One region of the Pseudomonas sp. 1L-B-1-E-C1 genome, then DNA from elsewhere that is predicted to be linked to it. Evidence: riboswitches for the same ligand, from Rfam matches in the RefSeq annotation. Region 1 holds a riboswitch; each other region holds the start of a gene.

Evidence for each region. A riboswitch is a leader RNA that binds a small molecule or an ion and turns the genes downstream of it on or off. The one in region 1 is predicted to bind cobalamin.
Region 2: linked by a shared signal. The riboswitch ahead of cobO (cob(I)yrinic acid a,c-diamide adenosyltransferase) and the one ahead of AC0Z4S_RS01795 (CbtB domain-containing protein) in region 1 are both predicted to bind cobalamin.
Region 3: linked by a shared signal. The riboswitch ahead of AC0Z4S_RS17690 (ABC transporter substrate-binding protein) and the one ahead of AC0Z4S_RS01795 (CbtB domain-containing protein) in region 1 are both predicted to bind cobalamin.

The regions. Positions count from the first base shown of each region.
Region 1 is NZ_JBXAWN010000001.1:431,536-441,355, reverse strand. Features, by position in the region: gene AC0Z4S_RS01810 (magnesium chelatase ATPase subunit I) at 1-566, opposite strand, end outside; gene cobN (cobaltochelatase subunit CobN) at 786-4,634, opposite strand; gene cobW (cobalamin biosynthesis protein CobW) at 4,638-5,702, opposite strand; cobalamin riboswitch at 5,802-6,013, opposite strand; cobalamin riboswitch at 6,901-7,120, shown strand; gene AC0Z4S_RS01795 (CbtB domain-containing protein) at 7,244-7,441, shown strand; gene AC0Z4S_RS01790 (CbtA family protein) at 7,453-8,154, shown strand; gene AC0Z4S_RS01785 (cobalamin biosynthesis protein) at 8,151-8,564, shown strand; gene cobM (precorrin-4 C(11)-methyltransferase) at 8,643-9,389, shown strand; gene nfuA (Fe-S biogenesis protein NfuA) at 9,534-9,820, opposite strand, start outside.
Region 2 is NZ_JBXAWN010000012.1:183,795-193,614, forward strand. Features, by position in the region: gene AC0Z4S_RS21305 (AI-2E family transporter) at 1-322, shown strand, start outside; gene hda (DnaA regulatory inactivator Hda) at 530-1,234, shown strand; gene AC0Z4S_RS21315 (C40 family peptidase) at 1,426-2,043, shown strand; gene AC0Z4S_RS21320 (C40 family peptidase) at 2,259-2,795, shown strand; gene AC0Z4S_RS21325 (PQQ-dependent sugar dehydrogenase) at 2,929-4,242, opposite strand; gene AC0Z4S_RS21330 (hypothetical protein) at 4,309-4,893, opposite strand; cobalamin riboswitch at 5,055-5,283, shown strand; gene cobO (cob(I)yrinic acid a,c-diamide adenosyltransferase) at 5,366-5,977, shown strand; gene AC0Z4S_RS21340 (cobyrinic acid a,c-diamide synthase CobB) at 5,974-7,356, shown strand; gene bluB (5,6-dimethylbenzimidazole synthase) at 7,353-8,003, shown strand; gene cbiB (adenosylcobinamide-phosphate synthase CbiB) at 8,000-8,908, shown strand; gene cobD (threonine-phosphate decarboxylase CobD) at 8,901-9,820, shown strand, end outside.
Region 3 is NZ_JBXAWN010000009.1:272,843-282,662, reverse strand. Features, by position in the region: gene metE (5-methyltetrahydropteroyltriglutamate--homocysteine S-methyltransferase) at 1-300, shown strand, start outside; gene AC0Z4S_RS17705 (GNAT family N-acetyltransferase) at 514-1,065, shown strand; gene AC0Z4S_RS17700 (ABC transporter ATP-binding protein) at 1,004-1,768, opposite strand; gene AC0Z4S_RS17695 (FecCD family ABC transporter permease) at 1,765-2,781, opposite strand; gene AC0Z4S_RS17690 (ABC transporter substrate-binding protein) at 2,778-3,791, opposite strand; cobalamin riboswitch at 3,932-4,124, opposite strand; gene AC0Z4S_RS17685 (ParD-like family protein) at 4,240-4,467, shown strand; gene map (type I methionyl aminopeptidase) at 4,464-5,255, shown strand; gene AC0Z4S_RS17675 (ABC transporter ATP-binding protein) at 5,384-6,538, opposite strand; gene AC0Z4S_RS17670 (ABC transporter permease) at 6,556-7,365, opposite strand; gene AC0Z4S_RS17665 (ABC transporter permease) at 7,372-8,280, opposite strand; gene AC0Z4S_RS17660 (ABC transporter substrate-binding protein) at 8,277-9,302, opposite strand; gene ribBA (bifunctional 3,4-dihydroxy-2-butanone-4-phosphate synthase/GTP cyclohydrolase II) at 9,668-9,820, opposite strand, start outside.

The sequences.
Region 1 (9,820 bases):
TCGAAATCCAGCCGTCGGCGAATGATCTGCCCGCGCTCGGTCGGCGCGGTATGGCCGCTGAGGGCGACATTCAAGCCGAATCGATCAAGCAGTTGCGGGCGCAGCTCGCCCTCCTCCGGGTTCATGGTGCCGATCAAGACGAACTTCGCCGAGTGCCCGTGGGAAATGCCGTCGCGCTCGATCACATTGGTGCCGCTTGCGGCAACATCGAGCAGCAGGTCGACCAAATGATCAGGCAGCAGATTGACCTCATCGACGTAGAGCACGCCACCGTCAGCCTTGGCCAATACTCCGGGGGAAAACTGCGCGCGACCGCCGCTGAGGGCGGCATCGAGGTCGAGGGTGCCGACCAGCCGCTCTTCAGTGGCGCCCAGCGGCAAGGTGACGAATTGGCCGCTGGCGAGCAGATCCGCCAGGCCCCGGGCCAGTGTCGACTTGGCCATGCCGCGTGGCCCTTCGATGAGCACGCCACCGATTTTCGGGTCGATGGCGGTCAGGCACAGGGCGAGTTTCAGGTCATCGGCGCCGACCACGGCGGAGAGCGGGAAATGCGGGGTGTCGGTCATTTGGGTTTTCTCTTTCGTGGTCGTGGGTGCTTTTTAGATTGCGGTGTGTCAATTGTTGCCCTCACCCTAGCCCTCTCCCAGAGGGAGAGGGAACCGACCGTGGTGTTCTCTCGAGTTCTGTCGACCTGATGTATCGGGTCCATGCAAATTTCGACAGCGCTAAAGATCGGCTCCCTCTCCCTCCGGGAGAGGGCTGGGGTGAGGGTAGCTTTTTAGCGCCTACATATCTTCCTCGATATCCAACAGCAAATTCTCCAGCGCTTCTTTATAAGCCCCCGGCTCCTGCCACATCCCGCGCTGCTGCGCCTCGAGCATGCGTTCGGTCATGTCGCGCAGCGCATGGGGATTATGCTCACGAACAAAATCCCGCGTCGCCGGATCGAGCAAATACGCATCCGCCAGCAACGCGTATTGATGATCATCGATCAACTGCGTCGTCGCATCGAAGGCGAACAGATTATCAACGGTCGCCGCCAGTTCGAACGCGCCCTTATAGCCGTGACGCTTGACCCCGTCGATCCACTTCGGATTCGCCGCCCGCGAGCGTACTACGCGGTTCAGCTCTTCCTTCAAGGTACGGATCTTCGGCAGATCGGGCTGGCTGTGATCGCCGTGATAGCTGGCTGCCGCCTCGCCGCGCAGGCTTTCCACCGCCGCGAGCATGCCGCCCTGAAACTGGTAGTAATCGTTGGAGTCGAGCAGGTCATGCTCGCGGTTGTCCTGATTTTGCAACACTGCCTGCACCTGGCTCAGGCGCTGGCTGAATTGCTCGCGGGCAGCCGTGCCTTCATCAGCGCCACCGTAAGCGTAGGCGCCCCAGTTCAGGTAAACCTCGGCGAGGTCTTCGCGGGTCTGCCACAGACGTCCGTCGATCGCGCCTTGCACACCGGCGCCGTAAGCACCCGGCTTGGCACCGAAGATGCGCCATCCGGCCTGACGCCGCGCGGTGTCCTCATTGACGCCCGCCTGCAACAGCGCTTCGCGCTCGGCACGCACTTTGGCGGCCATTGGATTCAAGTCATCCGGTTCGTCCAGCGCGGCCACCGCTTGCACGGCGGCGTCGAACAGGCGGATGAGGTTGGCGAATGCATCACGGAAAAAGCCCGAAACCCGCAGCGTCACGTCGACCCGCGGGCGATCGAGCAGACTCAGCGGCAGGATCTCGAAATCATCCACGCGCTGACTGCCCGTGGCCCAGACCGGACGCACGCCCATCAGCGCCATGGCCTGAGCAATGTCATCGCCGCCGGTGCGCATGGTCGCGGTGCCCCAGACGGACAGGCCGAGCTGGCGCAGGTGGTCGCCATGATCCTGCAAGTGCCGTTCAAGAATCAGCGTGGCGGACTGGAATCCGATGCGCCACGCGGTGGTGGTCGGCAGATTGCGCACGTCGACCGAGTAGAAATTGCGCCCGGTGGGCAGCACGTCGAGGCGGCCACGGCTGGGCGCACCGCTGGGGCCGGCCGGGACGAATCGACCGCTCAGGGCGTCGAGCAGACCGCGCATTTCCGCCGGCCCGCAAGCGTCGAGGCGTGGGGCGACGACTTCGCGCAGATGGTCGAGTATCGAATCAACTTCAGCCCACTCTGGCCCCTGTGGGAGCGAGCCTGCTCGCGAAAGCGGTGTGTCAGTCAATGAAGTATTGGCTGACACGACGCCTTCGCGAGCAAGCTCGCTCCCACATGGATCGTGCAGGGCTTGAGAAATCAGTTGCGTGGCGAATAGTTCGAGGCGTTCGCGGGTGTCGCCGGCGGTTCGCCAGATCTCATCGCTGACGGCCTGCAACTCGCTCGGTCGCGGGCCGTTCCACGGATCGGCCAATGTGCAATCCAGCGGATCGAAGCCCAATTCAAACGCCTTGGCCAGCGCCCGCAACAGGCTCGACTGCGCGCCCTTGCCGTCGCCGCGCGGAATCCGCAGCAGCGCCAGCAACGTGTCAATCCGCAAGCGCCCGCTGGGTGATTCGCCAAAGATGTGCAACCCATCGCGAATCTGCGATTCCTTCAGATCGCACAGATAAGTATCCAGACGCGGCAACCAGATCGCCGCATCAGCGTCGCTGTCCAGCGCCGCATCCAACTGCAATTCACGGTCGATTTGCGTGTCACGCACCAGTTGCAGAATGTCGCGCTGCAACTCGCGAGCACGGCGCGGATCGAGCAGTTGCGCCTCGTAATATTCATCGGCGAGCAACTCGAGATTGCGCAGCGGCCCGTAGGTTTCCGCGCGAGTCAGTGGCGGCATCAAGTGGTCGATGATCACCGCTTGCGTGCGCCGTTTGGCCTGGGCGCCCTCGCCCGGATCGTTGACGATAAACGGATAGATATTCGGCAGCGGCCCGAGCAGCGCGTCCGGCCAGCAATTCTCTGATAGACCGACTCCTTTGCCCGGCAGCCATTCGAGGTTGCCGTGCTTGCCGACATGGATCACGCCGTGGGCGCCGTAGGTAGTGCGCAACCAGAAATAGAACGCCAGATAGCCGTGCGGCGGCACCAGATCCGGGTCGTGATACACCGCGCTCGGATCGACCTGATAACCGCGTGCCGGCTGGATGCCAACGAAGGTCAGACCGAAGCGCAGCCCGGCGATCATCAGGCGACCGTCGCGGCACATCGGATCTTTGTCTGGCGATCCCCAACGTTCAAGCACCGCAGCGCGATTCGCTTCCGGCAGCGCGTTGAACATCGCCAGGTAATCGTCCATCGCCAGGCTCTGCTGGCACGGGCGCAGGTCGAGACTGTCGGGGTCGTTGCTGACCCCGCCGAGCAATTGCTGGATCAGCTCGGTGCCGCTGTCGGGTAACTCGGCAGTGATCGGATAACCGTGGTCGCGCAATGCACGGAGGATGTTCAGCGCCGCCGCCGGCGTATCGAGGCCGACACCGTTGCCAATGCGGCCATCGCGAGTCGGGTAGTTGGCGAGGATCAGCGCGATGCGTTTTTCGCCATTGGGCACGCGCGCCAGATCGATCCAGCGCCGCGCCAGTTCGGCGACGAAATCCATGCGTTCGGGCTGGGCGCGATAGCAGACCACATCGGACTGACTGCGCTCGCTGCGCCAGGCCAGATCCTTGAAGCTGATCGGCCGACTGATGATGCGCCCGTCGAGCTCCGGCAAGGCAATGTGCATCGCCAGATCTCGCGGCCCGAGGCCCTGCTCGCTATCGCGCCAGCCGGGCTCGTTGTCCTGGGCGCAGATTGCCTGGATCACCGGAATGTTGCGGCGAAACGGGCGCAGATGCGGCGCTTCGGGGCTGGACTGGGCAAAACCGGTGGTGTTGAGAATCATCCCGGCTTCGACTTCATCCAGCCAATCCTCGACTACCGACAGGCAGCCGGGCTCTTTCAGGCTGGCCACCGCCATCGGCAGCGGATTGAGCCCGGCCGCCTGCAAACGCTGGCAGAACACATCGATGAACGCGGTGTTCGCCGCTTGCAAGTGCGAGCGATAAAACAACAGCGCCGCCACCGGTTGATCGGGCAGCCATTCGGCTTGCCAGTCGCGCAGCGCAGCACTGGTTTTCTGTGGGTGATAAATAGCCGTGCGCGGCAGGGTCTGCGGCTCGCTCCATGGGTAATCACGAGCGAACCATTGGTTGCCCAGGCAACGGAAGAAATCCAGCGCATTGCCCATGCCGCCCTGACGCAGGAATTGCCAGAGAAGATCCCGTGCTTCGGCGCTGACCGTACTCAAGTCGCTGAGCTCGGGATCCGGACGGTCATCGCCGGGCACCAGAATCAGTTGCACGCCGCGTTCGGACAACTCGACCAGCCGCTCGACGCCGTAGCGCCAATAGGCGATGCCGCCGTGCAGCGAGATCAGAATGACCTTGGCGTGGCGCAGCACTTCGTCGACATACAGATCGACCGAAGCGTGATTCTGCACCTGCATCGGATTTGCCAGCCGCAGGCTCGGATAATCCTCGGGCAACTGCTGCGCGGCCTCGGCGAGCAGCGCCAGGCTGGAATCGCCGCTGCACAGGATCACCAGCTCGGCGGGGGTTTGGCCAAGGTCGGCAATGTTGTCATCCGAGACGAAACCGCCGGGCTGGGTCCTGAGCAGGTGCATGGCTTAAACGCTGAGCGCAGCGCGCAATTGCGCTTCGAGCTGCACGGCATCGAGCTCCTGACCGATCAACACCAGACGCGTGACACGCGCTTCTTCGGCACCCCACTGGCGGTCGAAATGCTTGTCGAAACGCGTGCCCACGCCCTGGATCAACAGGCGCATCGGCTTGTTCGGAATCGCCGCAAAACCTTTGACGCGGAGGATGCCGTGCTGCACCACCAATTGCGTCAGTGCGTCGAGGAGCAGGCTATCGTCGGCTTGCGGCAGTTCGATGGAGATCGAATCGAAGGCATCGTGATCGTGGTCGTCGTCATCGCCGTCATGGTGGTGATCGTGATGGCTGTGGCGACCATCGATGTGTTCCTCGGAGCCAGCGCCCAGACCGATCAACACATCCAGCGGCAAACGACCGTTGCTGGCTTCGATGATTTTTACCGCTGGCGGCAGTTCTTCGGCGACTTCAGCGCGCACGCGAGCCAGATCTTCCGGGCTGGTCTGGTCGGCCTTGTTGAGGATAACCAGATCGGCGCTGGCCAGTTGATCGGCGAACAGCTCGTGCAGTGGCGATTCGTGATCAAGGTTCGGATCGAGTTTGCGCTGGGCATCGACCTGATCCGGGAACGCGGCGAACGTGCCCGCGGCGACGGCCGGGCTGTCGACCACGGTAATCACCGCATCGACGGTGCAGGCACTGCGAATTTCCGGCCACTGGAAGGCTTGCACCAACGGCTTGGGCAGGGCCAGGCCCGAGGTTTCGATGAGGATGTGATCGAGGTCGCCGCGACGGGCGACCAGTTCGCGCATTACCGGAAAGAATTCTTCCTGCACCGTGCAGCACAGGCAGCCATTGGCCAACTCGTAGACGCGGCCGCTGGCTTCTTCTTCGGTGCAACCGATGGTGCATTGCTTGAGAATTTCACCGTCGATACCCAGCTCGCCAAACTCGTTGACGATCACCGCGATGCGCCGGCCCTGAGCGTTGTCGAGCATGTGTCGCAGCAGCGTGGTTTTGCCCGAACCGAGGAAACCGGTGACGATGGTGACGGGGAGTTTGGCCAGTGTTTTCATCGGTATGCCCTTTGGCAAGCGGCGGGCATACGGGACGAGAACCGGCAGCGCAGGTACGCGCCGGAAGCATTCGCCACCGGATCACCCCGCCCGGTTGTAGTGAGAATCTGTGACGAGGCAGGTCTCCTGGCTGACGGTGTTCAGGCGCGGGGCCTGGCATTCGTTGCGCCTTCCCGCTGGCTCATTGGCTGAGCTGGCAGTGGCGTGGCAACGAACCTCACCGTTCACAGTTGCGGGGGCAGCCGCGGCTTTGACCGCGTTCCCTTCTTAGCTTCGGCGCGTGCCGAAGAACCTCGAAAGCGCAAGGCTACGCATGGTGTGGGGATGGGTCAATGGGCGCAGGTGTTGAGCCTTGCGGTTGGGGGCATATCCGTTGCTGCGGGTGCTGCCGCTGGCGGTTTCGCTCTTACAGCGAGTCCCTTTTTCAAACGCCAAAAAGGAACCAAAAGGCTTTGCCCCGGCGTTCGGCCCACTCGCCGGGGCTCGGGGTTCCTTCGTTACGGGATCGATCCGGGCGCAGCGTCTCCGGTTTGCTTCGCTGCACCTCCTTCCGCTGTGTACGACTGCGTCGTACGGTCGCTACGCTCCCACCCCCGGATCAATCCCGTAACGAAGCCTGCCGAAGGGGCGAAAGATCAAGAGCCAAAGCAAAGCAAAAGCAAAAGCCAGATCAAAAGATCGCAGCCTTCGGCAGCTCCTACAGTTGGATCGCGTGCTACCTCAAGACCAGATCGGCTGCCAGGCCGCCTTCGCGAGCAGGCTCGCTCCCACAGAAAAGCAAAGCAGCGCAGCTGCCCGCGGCGAAGCCGCCCCACTCAACAATGAGCGTTAGCTCGAGTGCTTTTGATCTGCGGGCGACGTCGGAAGGCTGAGTGGAGGGATTGATCCGGGGGTGGGAGCGCAGCGACCGTCTGGCGCAGCCAGACACAGCGGAAGGAGGTGCAGCGAAGCAAACCGGAGCCGCTGCGCCCGGATCGATCCCGCAGCGAAGGAACCCGAGCCTGCGAGGGCCGAACGCAGGAGCAAGCCTTTTCGGTTACCTTTTCGGCGTTTGGAAAAGGTGACCCGCCGTAAGGGCGGAACCCTAAGCAGCCGTTACCGCAGCAATGGATATACACACAAAAACACCAGAAGAAATGCCCCCCCTCGCAGCACCAAAAACTCCCGGAAATTGACTAAAAACCCAAACCCATGTTCTCCTGCCCCCCTTGTTACGGGTGCCCTTCACAGGGTGAAACGGGAAACCGGTGAATCATGTGCTTTACTCAAAAGCCATGTCAGTCCGGTGCTGCCCCCGCAACGGTAAGCGAGCGAAGCGTCAAAGCCACTGTGCCCAGGCATGGGAAGGTGACGCTTGCAGGTCGGCGACAAGCCAACCCCTCGCGAGCCCGGAGACCGGCCCGCAACACCCAGCGCGCATAAGCGTAGCTGACCACAAACAAACCCGCGGTGGGCGGGCGCTGTTCGAAATCCCTGCGTGCGCGGCTCGCAGGGATTTTCATGCGCTCTATTCACCCGCTGACATTTCAGAGGGAAGCGCTATGTCGATCATCAGCAATACCGTCAGTCACACTGACCACATCTCCAGCACCACGACCTTGGGCCAACGCGTGACTGCCGCCCTCTTCGCCTCGATCCTTGGTGCCAGCCTGGTCTGGTTCGCCGGTTTCTCGCACATCGAGGCGGTGCACAACGCCGCCCACGATACCCGCCACAGCGCCGCCTTCCCGTGCCACTGAGGCCTGCCGACATGATCAAGCGTATTGCGCAAACCGCAGGCTTCGCCGGCCTGCTGGCTGCCCTGCTACTCACACTCTTGCAGAGTTTCTGGGTTTCACCGCTGATTCTTCAGGCCGAAACCTTTGAGAATTCCGCACCAGTCGCCGAAGTTCACGAACACGCCGCCGGTACCGCCGCCCACAGCCATGACGCTGAAGCGTGGGAGCCGGAAGATGGCTGGCAGCGCGTAGTCTCGACCACCGGTGGCAATCTGGTGGTGGCGGTCGGCTTCGCCTTGATGCTCGCAGGCCTTTACACCCTGCGCGCACCGACGAAAACCTCGCAAGGGCTGCTCTGGGGGCTGGCCGGTTACGCCACGTTCGTCCTCGCCCCGACACTGGGCCTGCCGCCTGAATTGCCGGGCACTGCGGCCGCCGATCTGACATCGCGGCAGATCTGGTGGATTGGCACCGCTGCTTCAACCGCTGTCGGTCTGGCATTGATCGCCTTCAGCCGTCACTGGCTGATGAAGATCCTCGGTGCGGCGATTCTCGCCGTGCCCCATGTGATCGGCGCGCCACAACCACAGGTGCATGCCATGCTCGCGCCCGAAGCATTGGAAACTCAATTCAAAATCGCTTCGCAGTTGACCAATGTCGCGTTCTGGCTGGCCTTGGGCCTGATCAGTGCGTGGTTGTTCCGCCGCAAGAGCGCAGGGCACGATCAGGCATGACCGATGACCGCGCAGCGCCGACCTTCGTGGTCGGCTTCGGCTGCCAGCGCGGCTGCCCGGCCAGCACGCTGCGCGCGTTACTTGATCAAGCCTTGCAGGCGCATCGCCTCGAACTTCGAGCGGTCAAGGCATTGGCCACTATCGATCTGAAGCGCGACGAACCGGGCCTGCTGGAACTGGCCACACAGCTGAACCTGCCCTTGCGGTATTTCAGCAGTGCCGAACTGGCCGTCTACCAGTCGCGCCTCAGCCATCATTCGCAGATCGCTTTCGAACGCACCGGTTGTTATGGCGTCGCCGAAAGCGCCGCATTGGCCGTGGCCGAGCAACTGATTCAGGCGCCGGCAAAATTGCTGATCTCCCGGCAAAAATATGCCCAGGCCACTCTGGCGTTGGCCGGCGCGGCATAAAATCCCGATAATCCCCGCCTGCGATCATGAGCACGCTTCATCTGCAGTGCGGCTGCGCTTCTTACCAAGGATTCAACGATGACCGTCTACTTCATCGGCGCCGGCCCCGGCGACCCGGAACTGATCACTGTCAAAGGCCAGCGCCTGATCCGCACCTGCCCGGTGATTATCTACGCCGGTTCGCTGGTGCCGGCAGCAGTGCTGGAAGGTCACCAGGCTGAAACCGTGGTCAATAGCGCTGAACTGCATCTGGAACAGATCATCGATGTGATCAAGACAGCCCATGCCAAAGGCCAGAATGTCGCGCGCGTGCATTCCGGCGATCCGGGTCTGTACGGAGCGATTGGCGAGCAGATCCGCTATTTGCGTGAGCTGAGCATTCCTTTCGAGATAATCCCTGGCGTCACTGCTACAGCGGCATGCGCAGCGCTGCTCGGTGCTGAACTCACCCTGCCAGACATCTCGCAAAGTGTGATTCTGACCCGTTACGCCGACAAGACCCCGATGCCCGCCGGCGAAGAACTGACCAGCCTGGCGCAACATGGCGCGACCATGGCCATTCATCTGGGGGTCAATCATCTGGAAAAGATACTGGTTGAACTGCTGCCGCATTACGGCGCGGATTGCCCGATCGCGGTGATTCACCGGGCGACGTGGCCGGACCAGGATTGGGTGGTGGGGACGCTGGCGGACATTGCCGGGAAGGTCGAGGCCAAGGGCTTTCGGCGCACGGCGCTGATTCTGGTCGGGCGGGTATTGGGTAGCGAGGTGTTCAGCGAATCATCGCTGTATCGCGCCGGGCATGCGCATCTTTACCGCCCTTGAAAACGCTTTCGCGAGCAGGCTCGCTCCCACATGGAATTACATTCAATTGTGGGAGCGAGCCTGCTCGCGAATAGGGTCGGCAAATGTTGCCCATAAAAAAACGGCGCTCACGGGGCGCCGTTTTTCATGTTCGCAGTGAACACCTTAGTAGTAGGCGTTTTCTTTCTGCGTGTGGTCGGTGACGTCGCGGACGCCTTTGAGCTCCGGGATACGCTCGAGCAAGGTGCGCTCGATGCCTTCCTTCAGCGTGACGTCCGCCTGGCCGCAGCCCTGGCAACCGCCGCCGAATTGCAGAACGGCGATGCCGTCTTCAACCACATCGATCAGGCTGACCTGGCCGCCGTGGCTGGCCAGCCCCGGGTTGATCTCGGTTTGCAGGTAGTAATTGATACGCTCGTTGACCGGGCTGTCGGCATTGACCATCGGCACTT
Region 2 (9,820 bases), on a different contig from region 1:
CATTGGCATCGGTGCGGCGCTGATCGCCGGGTTGTTCCAGTTCGGTGGCGATCTGTACCCGATGGTCGGGATTGTCGCGGTGTTCATGGTCGGTCAGGCGCTGGAAGGCATGGTGCTGACGCCGTTGCTGGTGGGGGACCGTATCGGTCTGCACCCGGTGGCGGTGATTTTCGCGATTCTCGCGGGTGGCGAATTATTCGGGTTCACCGGCGTGCTGCTGGCGCTGCCGGTGGCCGCGGTGATCATGGTGCTGGTGCGGCACGTCCACGTTCTGTACAAGGATTCCGGGATCTACAGCGGCGTCGACGAACCCGAGCTGTAACGAAGCAGGGCGGCCCGGCGCTTCGCCGGGCTGGCCTGTGGCCTGCACGCGAGGGCGCCAGAGAATCCTTCACAAAACCGGTGCGTCAACGCAAACCTTTGATTTTGCTTGGAGTCTGTCGCATTGTGCGCTCAGCCTCACGGGTATAAACTTCGCCAACTTTACACAGAGGCCACTAACGGTTCCTTTGAGAACTGTTCAGTCAGCATGAAACCGATTCAGCTGCCCCTAGGTGTGCGTCTGCGTGACGACGCCACCTTCATCAACTACTACCCAGGCGCCAATGCCGCTGCACTCGGCTATGTCGAGCGTCTCTGCGAAGCCGACGCCGGGTGGACGGAGAGCCTGATCTACCTGTGGGGCAAGCACGGCGTCGGGCGCACGCATCTGTTGCAGGCCGCGTGCCTGCGCTTCGAGCAGATGGGCGAACCGGCGGTATATCTGCCGCTGGCTGAGTTGATGGATCGCGGCGTGGAAATCCTCGACAACCTTGAACAGTACGAACTGGTCTGCCTGGATGATTTGCAGGTGATCGCCGGCAAGGCGGACTGGGAAGAGGCGATGTTTCATCTGTTCAACCGTCTGCGTGACAGCGGCCGGCGCCTGCTGATCGCCGCCTCCACTTCACCGCGCGAATTGCCAGTGAAGCTGGCTGACCTGAAATCACGCCTGACCCTGGCGCTGATCTTCCAGATGCGCCCACTTTCCGATGAAGACAAATTGCGTGCGTTGCAATTGCGCGCCTCGCGTCGTGGTCTGCACCTGACCGATGAGGTTGGGCACTTCATTCTCACTCGAGGCACGCGCAGCATGAGCGCGTTGTTTGATCTGCTTGAGCAGCTCGATCAGGCTTCTCTGCAGGCGCAACGCAAGCTGACCATTCCCTTTCTCAAGGAAACCCTGGGCTGGTGATAGTGGGCTTTTGCCAGCTTTCAGGCGCCAGAAAACCCTGTTCCAAGGGTCGCTTCACCGGCCAGGCGGATTAAGCGCTTAGATGTAAACGCGAAACCGGGAAGTCACATAAAGTTCGATTGAATTTGCAAATGAGGACGATAGCGGGCATAGTCTCGGCTTCTTTACAACTACCAGCCACGGTCGTGCCCATGCTAAAGCGCTTCGCACCCCTCGTGCCTCTCGCACTCGTTACCCTGTTATTCGGTTGTGCTGCTCATTCTCCGGTTCAAGAGCCGCCGCAACAGGTCAAGAATTCTGCTACTGCCCAGTCCTCCGTTATTTACCAGGAAGAGCTGGACACCGAAAAAGAACTCAACCAGTTCAACGGCAGCAAGCCTTATCAGCTGCCTGTGCTGGCTGACAGCATCCTCGAACGCGGCATGTCCCTGATCGGTACCCGTTACCGGTTCGGCGGTACTTCTGAAGCCGGCTTCGATTGCAGCGGTTTCATTGGTTACCTGTTCCGCGAAGAGGCGGGCATGAACCTGCCTCGCTCCACTCGCGAAATGATCAACGTTGACGCGCCGCTGGTGTCGCGCAGCAACCTTGAGCCGGGTGATCTGCTGTTCTTCGCAACCAATGGTCGTCGCGGTCGTGTCAGTCACGCCGGGATCTACCTGGGCGACAACCAGTTCATCCACTCCAGCAGTCGTCGCAGCGGCGGTGTTCGCATCGACAGCCTGGGTGACAGCTATTGGAGCAAGACCTTCATCGAAGCCAAGCGTGCACTCGCCATGGCGCCGACCGTGGTCACCGCTCGCAAGTAAGCCCGATGTCGCTGCGTTCGCGGCGACAAAACGGTCCGGCAACGGAGTAGACCTAAACTTTACAAGGTGAAGTTAAAGTCTTACTTGAAGTTTGCCGCGTAGCCGCTAGAATCCTGAATCTATATTGATGGCAAACCGCCTGCGTGATGACGCAGGCGGTTTTGTTTCTGTCCATTCGGCAGAGAAAGCCGCAGCCAGATCAGGATGTTCTGCTTATGACGATGTCGGCCCGCCTCACCTTGATCCTTTGCGCCGCGCTGCTCAGCGCCTGCGCCAGCCGTACACCGCCGCCAGCCCCCGTGGTTCGCGCGCCGATCGTGTTCGGTCCTTCCCAGGCTTTTTCCCCCGTTGCTGAAGATGTGCTGTTCCGTGCCTTAGGCCTGGTCGGTACGCCATACCGTTGGGGCGGCAACACGCCGGATTCCGGTTTCGATTGCAGTGGCCTGATCGGTTTCGTCTACCGCGACGCTGCGGGGATTTCGCTGCCACGCTCGACCCGCGAAATGATCGTCATGCAGGCGCCGAATGTTGGCAAGGAAGGCTTGCAGACCGGCGACCTGATCTTCTTCGCCACCAATGGCGGCTCGCAGGTCAGTCATGCGGGAATTTACGTAGGTGAGGGGCGCTTCGTGCATGCACCGGCCACGGGCGGCACGGTCAAGCTCGACAGCCTGTCGAAGACTTATTGGCAGAAAGCCTATTTGAGCGCCAAGCGAGTGTTGCAGCCGGGGCAGTTGGCGCATAACCCTTAGTAAAGGCAACACAAAGACCAATGTGGGAGCGAGCTTGCTCGCGAAGGCGGTGTGTCATTCAATTCAATATTGACTGATCCGACGCTTTCGCGAGCAAGCTCGCTCCCACAGTTGTTATGTGTCGAGCGGTAAGTTATTTGGCAGAAGACACTCGCCAAATTTTGTTCCCGACATCATCCGCCACCAGCAAGCCACCTTGCTGGTCGATCACCACGCCCACCGGGCGGCCCAATGCGTTCTCGTCCTTGTCGAGGAAGCCGGTCAGCACATCCACCGGTTGCCCGGTCGGTTTGCCGCCAGTGAACGGCACGAAAATCACCTTGTAGCCACTGTGCGGTTTGCGGTTCCACGAGCCGTGCTGGCCAATGAACGCGCCTTCCTTGAATTGCGCCGGCAGGCTGTTGCCTTCGGCGAAGGTCAGGCCCAGCGAAGCAGTGTGCGGGCCAACGGCGTAATCAGGCGCGATGGCCTTGGCCACCAGATCGAGGTTCTGCGGTTTGACCCGCACATCGACATGTTGTCCGTAGTAGCTGAACGGCCAGCCATAGAACCCGCCGTCCTTGACCGAGGTGATGTAGTCCGGCACCAGATCGCTGCCGATTTCGTCACGCTCGTTGACCGCCGTCCACAGTGCGCCGCTGGTGGGTTCCCAGGCGAGGCCATTGGGGTTGCGGATGCCCGATGCGAAGATCCGGTGATTGCCGGTTGCGCGATCGACTTCCCAGATAGCCGCGCGGCCTTCTTCCTGATCCAGACCGTTTTCGCCGACGTTACTGTTCGAGCCAACGGTGACGTAGAGCTTGTTGCCGTCCTTGCTGGCGATGACGTTTTTGGTCCAGTGGTGATTCAACGTGCCACCCGGCAGGTCGACGACTTTGATCGGCTGGGTCTTGATCTCGGTCGCGCCCGGCTCGTAGTTGAAGCGCAGCAGGCGATCGGTGTCGGCCACGTACAAGTCGTTGCCGACCAGTGTCATGCCAAACGGCGAGTTGAGGTTCTGCAGAAACACCGTGCGGGTTTCTGCGACGCCATCGTGGTCGGCGTCACGCAGCAGGGTGATGCGGTTCGGGCTCGGCACGCCAGCGCCGGCCTTGCCCATGACCTTTTTCATCACCCAGCCGCGAATGCCTTTGCTGTCATCGGGCTTGGGCGGGGCGTTGGTTTCCGCCACCAGTACGTCACCGTTGGGCAGCACATACAGCCAGCGCGGGTGATCGAGGCCTTCGGCAAACGCCGCGACCTGGGTGCCGGCCACTGCGGTCGGCTTCGCGCCGTCCGGCCAGCCCACCGCCGGGGCGATGTTCACTGTCGGGATCAGCGTCTTGTTCGGTTCGGGCAGTTTCGGTGACGGGCCGGTGCCGTCAGAGACTTGCAGGCTGGAGGTTTCACCGCAGGCGGCGAGCCCGCCAGCGACGGCGATGATGAGAGCGAATTGGGCCTTGCGCATTGCTGATCTTCCCTATGAATGCATTCCTAATCATAGAGGAGGGCGCAGCCCCGATGGTTCAACTGCTCAGCCGCGGGCTTCTTTGAACAGCACGGCGATGCCCGGATGATAGTTGCCCGCTTCGCTGCGAAACTTGCGATAGGCATAGGGGAAATACCAGGCCACGGCGCAGGTGTGCTCTTTTTGCAGGTCGTCGACCATATCCTGCAGCTCTTCGGGACTGGCGCTGTGCTGGGTTTTTTGCGGGGCAATGAACAGGCAGCCGAGCTTGAGATCGCTGGCGTAGCTGATGCGCTTGGCATCAAGGGTGATGTCGAGCAAGGCCTGGCTCAGGTTGAGGTTGTTGACCCGTGGCCAGCGTTGCGTGGCCTGAATGAACGCGCGGTCTTCGCTACCGGCAATCAGCAGGTCGGCGCGGGCATTACGCTCGCCTTCTTCGTTCTGTTTGCGTGTAGCCGTGTCGCTCAACGTCACCATTTCAGCCATCCACGCCGCTGCCGAGAGCAGGCCGAGATTGGCTTTTTCGTCGTGCCAGTAGGGCGTGTCGTTGTCGCCGCGCACGCTGTTGTAGCGATCGATACAGTCAAACCAGCGTTCCAGCACCGGGCGCAGGAATTCCAGGCGCGGGTTGCTGATGATCATGCCTTGCATCGTCGTCATCCTTATTGTTGTTGTAGATGTTTCGAGAAAACATGGCTCTTTGATATCACTTGTCACAGTTTGGCACAAGGTTGCCGCTGGACAATTAATCAGCGGCACTTATTCGCGCTCGAGACGCCTGTTTAATTGACGCTCCATCCCCAACCCTCTAACCTTCGCCGCTTGTTTCAGGTGCTCTGTGACCCAGTGTCGACAGAGTGAAACAGGGAAGCCGGTGAGGGTGGTCTTCAAGCGAAGCCACGACGATCCCGGCGCTGCCCCCGCAACGGTAAATGAGTGAAGACTGCGCCTTGAGCCACTGCCTCGAAAGAAGCGGGAAGGCGCGCAGTCCGGCAGATGCCGCTCATGAGCCCGGAGACCGGCCTGATCCATCTCAGCGGCATCACGGTGGGCGATGCCAGGCTTTTTGCCGTCTATTCTTGTGCCTGCCCGCCGTTATCCAGCCTCAACGGAGAGCTCCCCCATGACTGATTCCCCCGAGCACGACGAACGCCATCTGGCGCGCATGCAGCGCAAGAAAGCCGTGATCGACGAACGCATCGCCAATTCGCCCGACGAGTGCGGCCTGGTGCTGGTGCTGACCGGCAACGGCAAAGGCAAGAGCAGTTCGGCGTTCGGCATGCTCGCCCGTGCCATGGGCCACGGCATGCAGTGCGGTGTGGTGCAGTTCATCAAGGGCCGCAACAGCACCGGCGAGGAATTGTTCTTCCGCCGCTTCCCCGAGCAGGTGCGTTTCCACGTCATGGGTGAAGGCTTCACCTGGGAAACCCAGGATCGCCAGCGCGACATCGCGGCTGCGACCGCGGCCTGGGAAGTCTCCCGCGAATTGTTGCGTGACCCGGCGATCGGACTGGTGGTGCTCGACGAGTTGAACATCGCCCTCAAGCACGGCTACCTCGATCTCGATCAGGTGCTCAGCGATTTGCAGGCGCGCCCGCCGATGCAACATGTGGTCGTCACCGGTCGCGGCGCCAAGCCGGAAATGATCGAGATGGGCGACACGGTTACCGAAATGGGCATGCTCAAGCACGCTTTCCAGGCCGGGATCAAAGCGCAGAAAGGCGTCGAACTTTGAAGCAACCACGTCACTGCCCGGCGGTGCTCATCGCCGCGCCGGCCTCCGGCCAGGGCAAGACCACCGTCACCGCTGCGCTCGCCCGTTTGCATCGCAATCAGGGGCGCAAGGTGCGCGTGTTCAAATGCGGCCCGGACTTTCTCGACCCGATGATTCTCGAGCGCGCCAGCGGTGCGCCGGTGTATCAACTGGACATGTGGATGGTCGGCGAGCAGGAAAGTCGCCGGCTGTTGTGGGAAGCCGCCGCCGAGGCTGATCTGATTCTGATCGAAGGCGTGATGGGCCTGTTCGACGGCACGCCATCCAGCGCTGACCTGGCGCGCCACTTCGGCGTGCCGGTGCTCGGCGTGATCGACGGCACTGCCATGGCGCAGACCTTCGGCGCTTTGGCGCTGGGCCTGGCGAAGTATCAGCCGGACTTGCCGTTCGCCGGCGTGCTGGCCAATCGCGTCGGCACCTTGCGCCATGCGCAATTGCTCGAAGGCAGCCTCACCGAAGGTTTGCGCTGGTACGGCGCACTGTCCCGCGAGACCGGCATCGAATTGCCGAGCCGCCACCTCGGTCTGGTCCAGGCCAGCGAATTGAATGATCTGGATCTGCGTCTCGATGCGGCCGCCGATGCACTGGCCAGCAGCTGCGAAGTCGCGCTGCCACCGGCCGTGGAATTCGCCGCGCCTGACGCTATCGCTGCCGAGCCTCTATTAAAGGGTGTGCGCATCGCCGTCGCCCGCGACGAAGCCTTCGCCTTCACCTATGGCGCCAGCCTCGATCTGCTGCGGGCGATGGGTGCCGAGCTGCAGTTCTTCTCGCCGATCCGCGACACGCAATTGCCCGCTGCAGACAGCCTGTATCTGCCGGGCGGTTATCCGGAGTTGCACCACGTCGCGCTGGCGCAAAACACCTCAATGCTTGCAGCGATCCGCGCGCACCATGCGGCGGGCAAGCCGTTGCTCGCTGAATGTGGCGGGATGCTTTATCTGCTCGATTCGCTGACTGATGTCGAAGGCAGCCGCGCGGAATTGGTCGGGTTGCTCAAGGGCGATGCGGTGATGCAGAAGCGTCTCGCGGCGCTGGCGTTGCAGGCGGTTGAATTGCCGGAAGGGTCTTTGCGTGGGCATACCTATCATCATTCGCTGACCACCACTGAGCTGGCGCCGATTGCCCGGGGCTTGAGCCCGAATGGCGGGCGTGGCGCCGAGGCGGTTTATCGTGAGGGGCGGATGACGGCTTCTTATGTGCACTTTTATTTTCCGTCGAATCCGGTGGCTGTCGCTGCGCTGTTTGCGCCGAACTTTGAAACCGCTATCGCGAGCAGGCTCACTCCTGCAATGGATCACCTGAACCCTGTGGGAGCGAGCTTGCTCGCGAAAGGGCCATGACCGACAACACATTCTCCGAAGCCGAACGCGCTGCGGTCTACAAAGCCATCGCCGAACGCCGCGACATGCGCCACTTCACCGGTGGCAGCGTCGAGCCGCAGCTGCTGCGACGTTTGTTGGAAGCCGCCCATCAAGCGCCAAGTGTCGGCCTGATGCAGCCCTGGCGCTTCATCCGCATCAGCGATCGCGCTTTGCGCGGGCAGATCCGCGATCTGGTGGAAGAAGAACGCATCCGCACCGCCGAAGCTCTCGGCGAGCGCAGCGATGAGTTCATGCAGCTCAAGGTCGAAGGCATCAACGATTGCGCCGAAGTGCTGGTAGCGGCGCTGATGGACGATCGCGAAAAACACATCTTCGGTCGGCGCACGTTGCCGGAAATGGACATGGCCTCGTTGTCCTGCGCGATCCAGAATCTGTGGCTGGCGTCCCGTGCCGAAGGCCTGGGCATGGGCTGGGTCTCGCTGTTCGAGCCGCAGGCCCTGGCGGACTTACTCAAGTTGCCGGCCGGTGCCAAGCCGCTGGCGGTGCTGTGTCTGGGGCCGGTCAAGGAATTCTATCCGGCGCCGATGCTGGTGCTCGAAGGCTGGGCGCAAGCGCTGCCGCTGACCGAGTTGCTGTATGAAAATTATTGGGGAGTGAGTCAATGAGTGTGGCGTTGCTGAGTGTCGCCGCGGTAGCGCTGGATGCGCTGCTCGGTGAACCGAAACGCTGGCATCCGCTGGTGGCATTCGGCAATTTTGCCGGGCGCATCGAGCAACGCTTCAACGCCGGCGGTCGTGGCTGGCGCAGCCATGGTGTGACCGCTTGGGTGCTCGCGGTGCTGCCGCTGACCTTGCTCGCCACGGCATTTTCCTGGGCGCCCTACGTGGGCTGGATCGTCGAGATTCTCGCGTTGTATTGCGCCCTCGGCATGCGCAGCCTCGGCGAGCATGTCGCGCCGGTCGCGGCTGCGTTACGCGCCGATGATCTGGACGAGGCACGCAAGCGCGTCGGCTATCTGGTCAGCCGCCAGACCGATGAGCTCGACAGCACTGCCGTAGCCCGTGCGGCCACTGAGTCGGTGCTGGAAAACGGCAGCGATGCGGTGTTCGCTGCGCTGTTCTGGTTTGTCGTCGCCGGCGCACCGGGCGTCGTTCTGTATCGCTTGAGCAATACCCTCGATGCGATGTGGGGTTATCGCAACGAACGCTTCGAACGTTTCGGCTGGGCCGCGGCGAAAATCGACGACGTGTTGAACTACATTCCTGCGCGTCTGGTGGCATTGACCTACGCGCTGCTCGGCAAAACCCGGCTCGCGCTCAAGTGCTGGCGCACCCAGGCGCCGCAGTGGGACAGCCCCAACGCCGGCCCGGTGATGGCGGCAGGTGCCGGTGCGCTGGGCGTCGAGTTGGGTGGCCCGGCGATCTATCACGGCGAACTGCATGAGCGCCCGCAACTGGGCGAGGGCGCGCCGGCCGATGCCGATTCCATCGACCGTGGCTGGCAATTGGTCCAGCGCGGCGTATGGTTGTGGCTGCTGATGCTTTGCCTGGGGGCGGAATTTTATGCTTGAGCACGGTGGCCGGCTGCGCAAGGCGGCACTCGATTACGGGATTGCCGAGGCTGACTGGCTGGACTTGTCCAGCGGCCTCGCGCCGTGGCCGTTCCCGATTCCGGAAATTCCGCTGCGCGCTTGGGCGCGCCTTCCGGAAACTGACGACGGTCTGGAACAGGCCGCCTGCGATTACTACGGCGCCGCGCAGGTGTTGCCGGTGGCTGGTTCGCAAATGGCCATCCAGCTGCTGCCGCGTTTGCGCCGGGCCGGCAAGGTCGGCGTGTTGTCGCCGTGCTATGCCGAACATTCCGAGGCGTGGCGGCGCAGCGGTTACATCGTCCGTGAAGTGCTTGAGCAGGAGGTCGAGTTCTTTCTCGACAGCCTCGATGTGCTGGTGGTGGTCAACCCGAACAACCCGACCGGCCTGAGCCTGACCCCGGCGCGCCTGCTCGACTGGCATGCGCGGCTGGCGCAACGCGGCGGCTGGCTGGTGGTCGACGAAGCGTTCATCGACAACACACCGCAACTGAGCCTCGCGCCGTATGCGCATCAGGTCGGGCTGGTGGTGTTGCGTTCGTTCGGCAAGTTTTTCGGCCTGGCGGGGGTGCGCCTCGGTTTCGTTCTGGCCGAACGCAAGTTGCTCAAACTGCTCGCCGAACAGGTCGGGCCGTGGGCGGTGAGCGGGCCGACGCGGGTGCTTGGTACGGCGTGCCTGCAAGACACCGAGGGCCATACCCGGCAGCGGATTCGCAGTGACGAAGCGAGTGAACGGCTGGCAGCGCTGTTGACCCGTTGCGGTTTTGCACCGCAGGGCGGCTGCGCGCTGTTTCAGTGGCTGATCACCGAGCGCGCCGAAGCGCTGCACGAATTCCTAGCCCGACGCGGCATCCTCCTGCGCCTCTTCACGCACAACAGCAGTGTGCGCTTCGG
Region 3 (9,820 bases), on a different contig from region 1:
ATGGACGCCGATGTCATCACCATCGAAACCTCACGGTCGGACATGGAACTGCTCGAGGCATTTGAAGCGTTCGCCTACCCGAACGACATCGGCCCGGGCGTGTACGACATTCACTCGCCACGCATTCCAGATGTGGCGGAGATGGTCGGGCTGCTGCGCAAAGCTGCCCGGCGCATTCCGGCTGAGCGTCTGTGGGTCAATCCGGATTGCGGCCTGAAAACCCGTGCCTGGCCAGAAACCGAAGCGGCGTTGGTGCACATGGTCACAGCCGCGCGGCAACTGCGCAAAGAGTGGGCCTGATTTTACGGTCTTGAAATACATAACCCCTGTGGGAGCGAGCCTGCTCGCGAAAGCGGTGTGTCAATCGACATCAATGTCGAATGACCTGACGCCTTCGCGAGCAGGCTCGCTCCCACAGGTTCTTGTACATGATTCGAGGGCAGGTTTGCCCATGGCATCTTGAAAGGGCAATTGTTACCGTGACCCACCGCAACCCAGGTACCTCCCGCACCCATGGACCCGCAGCCAGTCATTCAAGCCGCCTCTGAAGCCGACATCCCGGCCATCCTCGATTTCACCCTCAAGGCCCGCGCCGAGCTGTTTCCCAAACTCAGCGCCTCCGGCACGCCTGACGATCTGGCGCGTTTCGCCGAGGTTTATCTGCACGGCGCAGGCTGCTTTCTGATCGCTCGTCATGCAGGGCAGATCGTCGCCTCGATCGGTTATTTGCCCTACGACCGACGCTTCCCGGAACTCGCCTATCCCACCCTGAAAGTGGTGGAAGTCGTGCGCCTGTTCGTCCTGCCTTCTCAGCGCCGCTCGGGTCTTGCAGGCGCGCTGTATCGAGCGTTGAAGGAACACGCGCTGGCCAACGGCGTGGAGCTGATCTACCTGCACACCCATCCGTTTCTGCCGGGCGCCATCGAGTTCTGGCAGCGCCAGGGTTTCGCCATTGTTCAGGTCGATAAGGACCCGGTCTGGCAGACCACGCACATGCAATCGTTCATGAATGAAAACGCAATATCTGCGCACCATCGAACGGATCCGTCAGATAGTGCGCCCTGACCCCGAAGGTCGTTTGTAAGCGCTCCGGCGTCAGCACTTGCAGCGGCTCGCCCAATGCCACCAGCCGCCCGCGTTCCAGCACCGCCAGGCGATCGCACTTGAGTGCCTGATTGAGGTCGTGCAGGGCGATCAGCGTAGTCACCGGCAGTGCGCGCACCACTTGCAGAATGCTCAATTGATGCTGGATGTCGAGGTGGTTGGCCGGTTCGTCGAGCAGCAGAATCTGCGGGCGCTGCGCCAAGGCGCGGGCGATGTGCACGCGCTGGCGTTCACCGCCGGAGAGGCTGCGCCAGAGGCGGTTGCGCAGATGCACGGCGTCGACGTCGACCAGCGCTTGCTCGACGATGGCGTCATCGGCCGGCGACCACGGTTGCAGCGCCGACAACCACGGCGTGCGCCCGAGCGCCACGGCGTCGAACACGCGGATGCCATCGTCGGTATCGGCCTGCTGTTCAACCACGGCGAGCGTTTGCGCGATGCTGCGCCGGGACAATTTGCAAAGCGCCTGGCCGTCGAGCTGCACTTGGCCTGTGCTCGGTTCACGCAGGCCGGCGAGCAGTTTCAGCAAAGTGGATTTGCCGGAGCCGTTCGGGCCAACGATACCGAGGGTTTCGCCGCGCTGCACATCGAGACTGACATCATTGAGCAACTCGGCACCACGCACCTTGAAGCCCACACCAGCACAACTCAGAACCGGGTTCATCGCGCCGATCTCCGACCCACCAGAATCAGCGCGAACACCGGTGCGCCGACCAGCGCGGTGATCACGCCGACCGGAATCACCTGACCCTTGATCAGGGTGCGCGACAGCACATCGGCGGCAATCAGAAACACCGCGCCGCCCAGCGCACTGGCCGGCAGCAGGCGCGCATGACCTGTGCCGAGCAACAACCGCGCGGCGTGAGGAATCACCAGGCCGACGAAACCGATCGAGCCGACGATCGACACCATCACCGCCGTGACCAGCGCGGCGCAGCCAATCAATAGAATCTGCACACGGCGTACCGGAATGCCGAGAGAGGCCGCCGAATCCGCGCCAAAGGTGAACGCATCCAGCGCCCGGCGATGCCACAGGCACACCACCAGACCCAGCAGCGCTACCGGCACCGCCAGCCACACCGACGGCCAGCGCACACCACCGAGATTGCCCAACAGCCAGAACATGATGCCGCGCGCCTGTTCCGAACTGGCCGAGCGGGTGATCAGAAAAGCGGTGAGGGCGTTGAACAGCTGCGAGCCGGCGATCCCGGCAAGAATGATCTGCCCGGTGCCGCTCGCCGAGCCGCTGACCCGCGCCAACAGAATCACCAGTACGAATGCAGTCACCGCACCGGCAAAGGCACCGGCCGACAGCGAGATCGCTCCGGCGCCGACGCCGAGCAGGGCGACCATCACCGCGCCGGTCGAGGCTCCCGCGGAAATCCCCAGCAGATACGGATCGGCCAACGGATTGCGCAGCAGCGATTGCAGGATTACCCCGCACGTCGCCAAGCCGGCACCACAGGCCGCCGCGACCAGCGCGCGGGTCAGGCGATAGTTCCAGACGATGCCTTCGTCGATCGGGTCGAGCACATAACCGCCACCCCAGAGCTTGTTCGCCAGCACCTGCAACACCACGCTCGGCTCGATTGAAGTCTCACCAATGGCCACGCCGCCGAGCAGCGCGGCCGACAGCGTCAACAGAACCAGCAGGGCACGGATCAGGCGTCTGCTCATTGCGACAGGTCGTAGCCGTTGATGGCGCTAGCCAGTTGCGCGAGGCCATCGAAGGTGCGCAGGCTGGCCTGCATGGCCATGGCGTCGAGGATGATGATGCGGTTGTGCTTGACCGCGTCCATGTTGCGCGTCACCGGATCACTGCGCAGGAATGCGAGTTTCTTCTGATAATCGTCCGCCGGGAAACGCCGGCGATCCATGCGCGCGATGACCAGGAACGTCGGGTTGGCCTTGGCGATGGTTTCCCAACCAACGGTCGGCCATTCTTCATCCGACTCGACGATGTTGCGCACGCCGAGGGTGCTGAGCATGAAATCGGGAACACCTTTGTGCCCGGCCACGAACGGCTCGATGTCCATCTCGGCGCTGGAGAACCACACCAGGGCGCTGACGTCTTTGCGCTGCTGGTTTTTCGCGGTGGCGATCGATTGCGCGAGGCTGGCCTTGAGCTGCTCATTGAGCTGTTCGCCACGCACCTGCACGTCGAAAATCGCCGCCAGTTGGCTTACGCCTTTGTAGATGCTGTCGATGCGAAACGGCGCCAGCCGCGTGCCGTCCGCACCGACGAGGTTATCCTTGGCTTCGCAATCGGAGGGCAGCAGGTAGGTCGGAATCTTCAGTTCATGGAACTGCTCGCGGGTGCCGACCGCGCCTTGCGGGCCGACCATCCATTCCAGCTCGACGGCAACCAGCTCCGGGCGTTTGCCGATCACCGCTTCGAAACTCGGCTCGTTATCGGCGAGGCGCTCGATCGTATTGTTTTGCGCTTTGTATGTGCCCAGCACGTCGTTGAACCACAGCGAAGTGCCGACGACCTTGTCGCCCAGACCCAAGGCGTAGAGCATCTCGGTGCCGGCCTGGCCGATAGTTACCGTGCGAGTGGGTGCGTGTTGAAAGGTCAGGCTGCTGCCGCAGTTTTCCACGGTGAGCGGATACGCGGTCGGCGCCGCTTGCGCGAGGGCGCAAAGGCTCAGACCGGTGAGCAGGGTGGCAACGCGGGGCAGCAGCATGGGGCAGTCTCCAGGGGAACCGTACGGGAGCGGGCGGGTACGGTCTGGAAACACACCTCGGGCGCGGTCGTGGAAATTGCGCAAGGCCGGCACGGGGAAAATGCGCACGGCACGATGTCCTTCCCGGACACCCCGCCGGTTAGTCAGTCACTGTGCCGGCAGGTCTCCTGACTGATGCGTCATCGCCATGCTCCAGCCTTCCCGGGGTTAACCAGTGGCAGTCGAGGAGCAGGCTCGGCACCTACAGTTGCGGGGGCAGTTCCGATTGATGCTGTGCAAGCATTTCGGATTCCCTGTTAATTCCGTGTGGAAACCGGCGCGGGCATGTTAGTCGATCAGGCCGCTGAAGGGGAGCCGAATCTGCCGTGTTTCCATGGCGGAGCGTTTGCAATCGTGGGCAATGTTTGGCTAGTATACGAACCATATACATATCGTATTGGATTCATATATGGGCATCGTAAAGATTTCAGAGGACATGCACGAAAATCTGCGCATCTCCAGCAACGCACTCAGTCGCTCGATCAACGCGCAGGCCGAGCACTGGATGCGCATCGGCATGCTCGCCGAACTGCACCCCAACCTCGACCACAGCGCCATTTGCCGCCTGCTGATCCGCGCCGAACAGAACGGCGGACTGGATCTGCATCAACTGACCCAGGAAGCCGTCAGCGCATGAGAAACCAGATCAGGATCAACACCCCGGCCGACATCGAAAAATCCCGCGCCGCCGGCAAACTGGCTGCCGAAGTGCTGGCAATGCTGGTGCCGCATGTGAAGGCTGGCGTGACCACCGATGAGCTCGACCGACTATGCAACGATTACATCGTCAATGTGCAGAAGGCGGTGCCGGCCAACGTCGGTTATCACGGTTTCCCGAAAACCGTCTGTGCATCGGTCAACGATGTGGTGTGTCACGGGATTCCGTCGGGCTCGCCGTTGAAGGACGGCGACATCGTCAACCTCGACATCGCCGTGATCAAGGACGGCTGGTTCGGTGATACCAGCCGTATGTACGTGGTGGGTGAGGCGACCGCCGAAGCGCAGCACCTGATCAAGACCACCTACGAGGCGATGTGCGCGGGGATTCGTGCGGTGAAACCGGGCGCGACGCTGGGCGATATCGGTCACGCGATCCAGCGCCTGGCGGAGGCGGAGGGCTTCAGCGTGGTCCGCGAGTATTGCGGTCACGGCATCGGCAAGGTCTATCACGATGAACCGCAAATCCTGCATTACGGCTTTCCCGGTCAGGGACTGAAGCTCAAGGCCGGGATGATTTTCACCGTGGAACCGATGCTCAATGCCGGCAAGCGCCATGTGAAGAACATGCCGGATGGCTGGACCGTGCTGACCAAGGACGGCTCATTGTCGGCGCAGTGGGAGCATATGGTCGCGGTGACGGAGAGCGGGTTTGAAGTGCTGACGGCTTGGCCGGATGAGATTGAAGGGTATTCCCCGATCAATTGAACAATCCCGAACCTGTGGGAGCGAGCCTGCTCGCGAATGCGGTGTGTCAGTCACCATTAATGTTGAATGACACACCGCATTCGCGAGCAGGCTCGCTCCCACAGGGGAATTTCAGTGGATTGAAAATTTTAGTGAGCCCCGGCAGCCTTGTTCAAATCGCTCTCAGCCCACTCGGTATAAACACAGGCATCCGCCGTCGCCCAGCGCACTCGCACCGGTTCGCCAGCCTTGAGCGGCATGCCCGCTGCCGACAGGGCTTTCACCGTCATCGACGTCCCGCCCGCCGTCACCACGCTGCACGTCTGGCTCTCACCGAGAAACAGCACCTCTACAACGTTCGCCGAAACCTCATTCCAGCCTGCCGCCAGCGGCTCATCCAGCGCTTGCTGCGTGCTCAGCGCCAAGGCCTTTTCCGGCCGCACCATCAGCAGCACATCCTGATCAGTGTGCAACCCGGACGTCAGCCGAATCGACAATGATTGCCCCTCGAAACTCGCTGCCGCATTACCTTGGGCCTTGAGCTTGAGGAAGTTCGAATTGCCCAGAAACGACGCGACAAACGCATTCGGCGGATTCTGATAGAGGTCATAACCACTGCCCAGACCGACGATCTTGCCGTGGCTGAAAATCGCAATGCGCTGCGACAGACGCATGGCTTCTTCCTGGTCGTGGGTCACGTAAACGATGGTGATGCCCAGGCGCCGGTGCAATTGGCGCAATTCATCCTGCAAGTCCTCGCGCAGCTTCTTGTCCAGCGCGCCCAACGGTTCATCCATCAGCAGAATGCGCGGCTCGTACACCAGCGCCCGGGCGATGGCGACACGCTGTTGCTGACCACCGGACAGTTGCGAAGGGCGGCGATGGGCGAACTGTTCGAGCTGCACCAGTTTCAACATTGCATCGACGCGTTTTTCGCGCTCGGCCGCAGCCAGTTTGCGAATCGCCAAAGGGAAGGCGATGTTGTCGCGCACCGACAGATGCGGGAACAGTGAATAGCGCTGGAAGACCATGCCGATGTCGCGCTTGTGCGGCGGCACATTGACCAACGACTGGCCATTGACGAGGATCTCGCCGCTGCTCGGTGTTTCAAAGCCGGCGAGCATCGACAGCGTCGTGCTTTTTCCCGAGCCGCTGGAGCCGAGGAAGGTGAGGAATTCACCGTCCTTGATGTCCAGCGAGATATTGTCGACGGCCGCAAAATCGCCGTAGTGCTTGTTCAGGTTGCGCAGGCTGACCAGGGGTTTGTCGTTCTGCTGGGATGCGTTTTTGATCACGGCACTCATGTCGTACTCCTGGGCGCTCAGGCGCTGATTTCGTTGCGCCGGCGCAGGGCGGCGGCGATCACCATGACCAATACCGACAGGCCGATCAGCAGCGTCGAAGCGACGGCGATCACCGGGGTCAGGTCCTGGCGCAGGGTGGTCCACATTTTCACGGGAAGGGTTTGCAGGGTCGGGCTGGCCATCATCACGCTGAGCACCACTTCGTCCCACGAAACGAGAAAGGCGAAGAGGGCGCCGGCGACCATGCCCGGGCGAATCGCCGGGAACGTCACCTTGAACACCGCCTGCAAGCGCGAGGCACCGCAAATCACCGCGGCGTCTTCAATCGACTGATCGAACAGCTTCAGCGAGTTGATGATCGAAATGATGGTGAACGGCAGCGCGACGATCACATGGCTGACGACGAAAGCGAACATGGTCCCGGTGTAGCCGAGCTTGAGAAACAGCGCGTACACCGCCACAGCAATGATCACCAGTGGCACGATCATCGGCAGGGTGAACAGGCCGTAGAGCATCTCGCGGCCGGGGAAGCGTCCGCGCACCAGCGCAAACGCCGTCGGCAAACCCAGGGCCACGGCACAAATGGTGGTCAGCACGGCAACCTTGAGGCTGGCGGCAGCGGCGTTCATCCAGTCGGGGTTGGAGAAGAACTGGCCGTACCATTTCAGTGTCCAGCCCGGCGGCGGGAACACCAGCCACTGCGAGGAGCCGAACGACAGCAGCACGATGAACACGATCGGCAGCAGCAGGAACAGACCGATCAGCCCGGTGGTTGCATACAAGCCGAAGCGCATGCGCCGGCTCATGGCATTGGGAGTCAGGAGCATGTCGGCTTACCTCGCGTTACTGGCGCCAACCGGAGATTCCGGCTGAAGCTTCAGGTAGAAGTAGAACAGCACCAGGGTGATGGCGATCAGCAACGCAGCGCCGGCACTGGCCAGGCCCCAGTTGAGGAAAGATTGCACCTGCTGAATGATGAACTCCGGCAGCATCATGTTCTGCGCCCCGCCGAGCAGCGCCGGGGTGACGTAGTAACCGAGCGACATCACGAACACCATCAAACCGCCGGACGCCAGACCCGGCCGGCACAGCGGCAGGAACACCCGGAAGAAGTTGGTCCACGGACTGGCGCCGCAGATAGAGCCGGCCTGCAGGATCATCGGGTCGATGGCCTGCATGGTCGCCTGCAGCGGCAGCACGATGAACGGGATCATGATGTAGCTCATGCCGATCACCACGCCGGTCAGGTTGTGCACCATTTCCAGCGGCTGATCGATGATGCCCATGGCCAACAGCGCCTTGTTGATCACCCCCGAGGCTTGCAACAGCACCAGCCACGAATAGGTGCGCGCGAGCAGGCTGGTCCACATCGACAGCAGCACGATGTTGAGGATCCAGCGCCCCCAGCCGCGCGGCACCAGGGTGATCGCCCAGGCCAGCGGAAAGCCCAGCAGCACGCTGAACAGCGTCACCAGTCCGGCCACCGAAAAAGTGTTGAGCAGCACTCGCGCATAGGCCGAGTTGGCGAACAACTGTTCGTAGTTGCCCAGGCCAGGCACAGGTTCCAGCACACCGCGCAACAGCAGGCCGATCAACGGCGCGAGAAAGAACAGGCCGAGGAACAACAGCGCCGGGACGAGGTTGCCGGCGCCGCGCCAGCGTTGCTTGAAGGCCGAGCCGGAAGCGCCAGCGGCGCTCCCGGTGGCAGTGGAGGGACGGGGCGCAGTGGCCGCGATTTTCATTTGACCAGCCATTCGTTCCACCGTGTCGCGATAGCCGGACCGTTCTTGGCCCAGTAAGCGAAATCAAGGGTGATCTGTTCCTTGGCGTAGGCTGTCGGCAGGTTGGGCGCCAGCGTCGAATCCAGACGCTCCACACTGTCGAGGTTGACCGGGGCGTAGGCGGTCAGATTAGAGAAATCGGCCTGGCCCTTGGCGCTGCTGGCGTTGGCGAGGAATTTCATCGCCGCGTCCTTGTTCTTCGAGCCTTTGGGGATGACCAGAATGTCGGCCATGACCAGGTTCTGCTTCCAGCTCACGCCAACCGGTGCGCCGTCTTCTTGCAAAGCGTGGACGCGACCGTTCCAGAACTGGCCCATGCTCGCTTCGCCGGACGCCAGCAATTGCTGCGACTGCGCGCCGCCGCCCCACCAGACGATGTCTTTCTTGATGGTGTCGAGTTTTTTGAAGGCGCGGTCGAGGTCGAGCGGGTAGAGCTTGTCAGCCGTGACGCCGTCGGCCAGCAGCGCCAGTTCGAGCACGCCGGGGCTTGGCCATTTGTACAGAGCGCGTTTGCCCGGGTAGGTCTTGGTGTCGAACAGCGCGCTCCAGTCCTGCGGCTTGTTGGCGCCGAGCTTGCCTTCGTTGTAGCCGAGGACAAACGAGAAGAAGAACGAACCGACGCCGTGATCGCTGACGAAGCGCGGGTCGATCCTGTCGCGCTGGATGACTTTGAAATCGAGGGGTTCGAGCAGGCCTTCGGCAGCGGCGCGCAGGGCGAAATCGGCTTCGACATCGACCACATCCCATTGCACGTTGCCGCTCTCGACCATGGCCTTGAGTTTGCCGTAGTCGGTCGGCCCGTCCTGGACGACGGTGATGCCGCTGGCCTTGCTGAACGGATCGGCCCAGGCCTGTTTCTGCGCATCCTGGGTGCTACCGCCCCAGCTGACAAAATTCACGCTTTCGGCGGCCATTGCAGCCTGGCCGGTAACGCTGAGCAGTCCCGCGAAAAAGATCGCGGTCGCAGCTTTGTTCAACACCATGTTCACGCCCTCATTGTTGTGTTTTTGAGCGGGCCTTGCGTTGTTGCCCGCCTGTCGGGAGCAGTAGCTGGACGGTTTTTCAGGTCGTCCGGTCTATGGAATATCATATTATGGTATTCCAAACTTTGTGCAAGCACTTTGCCTTACCGGTTATCTGGCCGGGCGGTTTTTTCAATGGATTCGGCTTGGGATCTTTGTGGATGTCAGATCCCAGCCCCTCACCCCAGCCCTCTCCCGAGGGAGAGGGGGCCGATTGGGGGCTTTTCAAAATTGAGTTCGACTCGGTATCTCAGGTCAATGTATAGCGGGCAGACAACTCGGTCGGCTCCCTCTCCCTCCGGGAGAGGGCTGGGGTGAGGGTGGCGTCATTCAGTGAACGGAATACTCTCAACCACCTCCAGGTCATACCCGGTCAACCCCGCATATTTCAGCGGTGGCCCGAGGTGCCGCAGCTTGCCAACCCCCAGATTCTGCAGAATCTGCGCCCCGGTCCCGACTTCGGAATAGATCCGCGACTG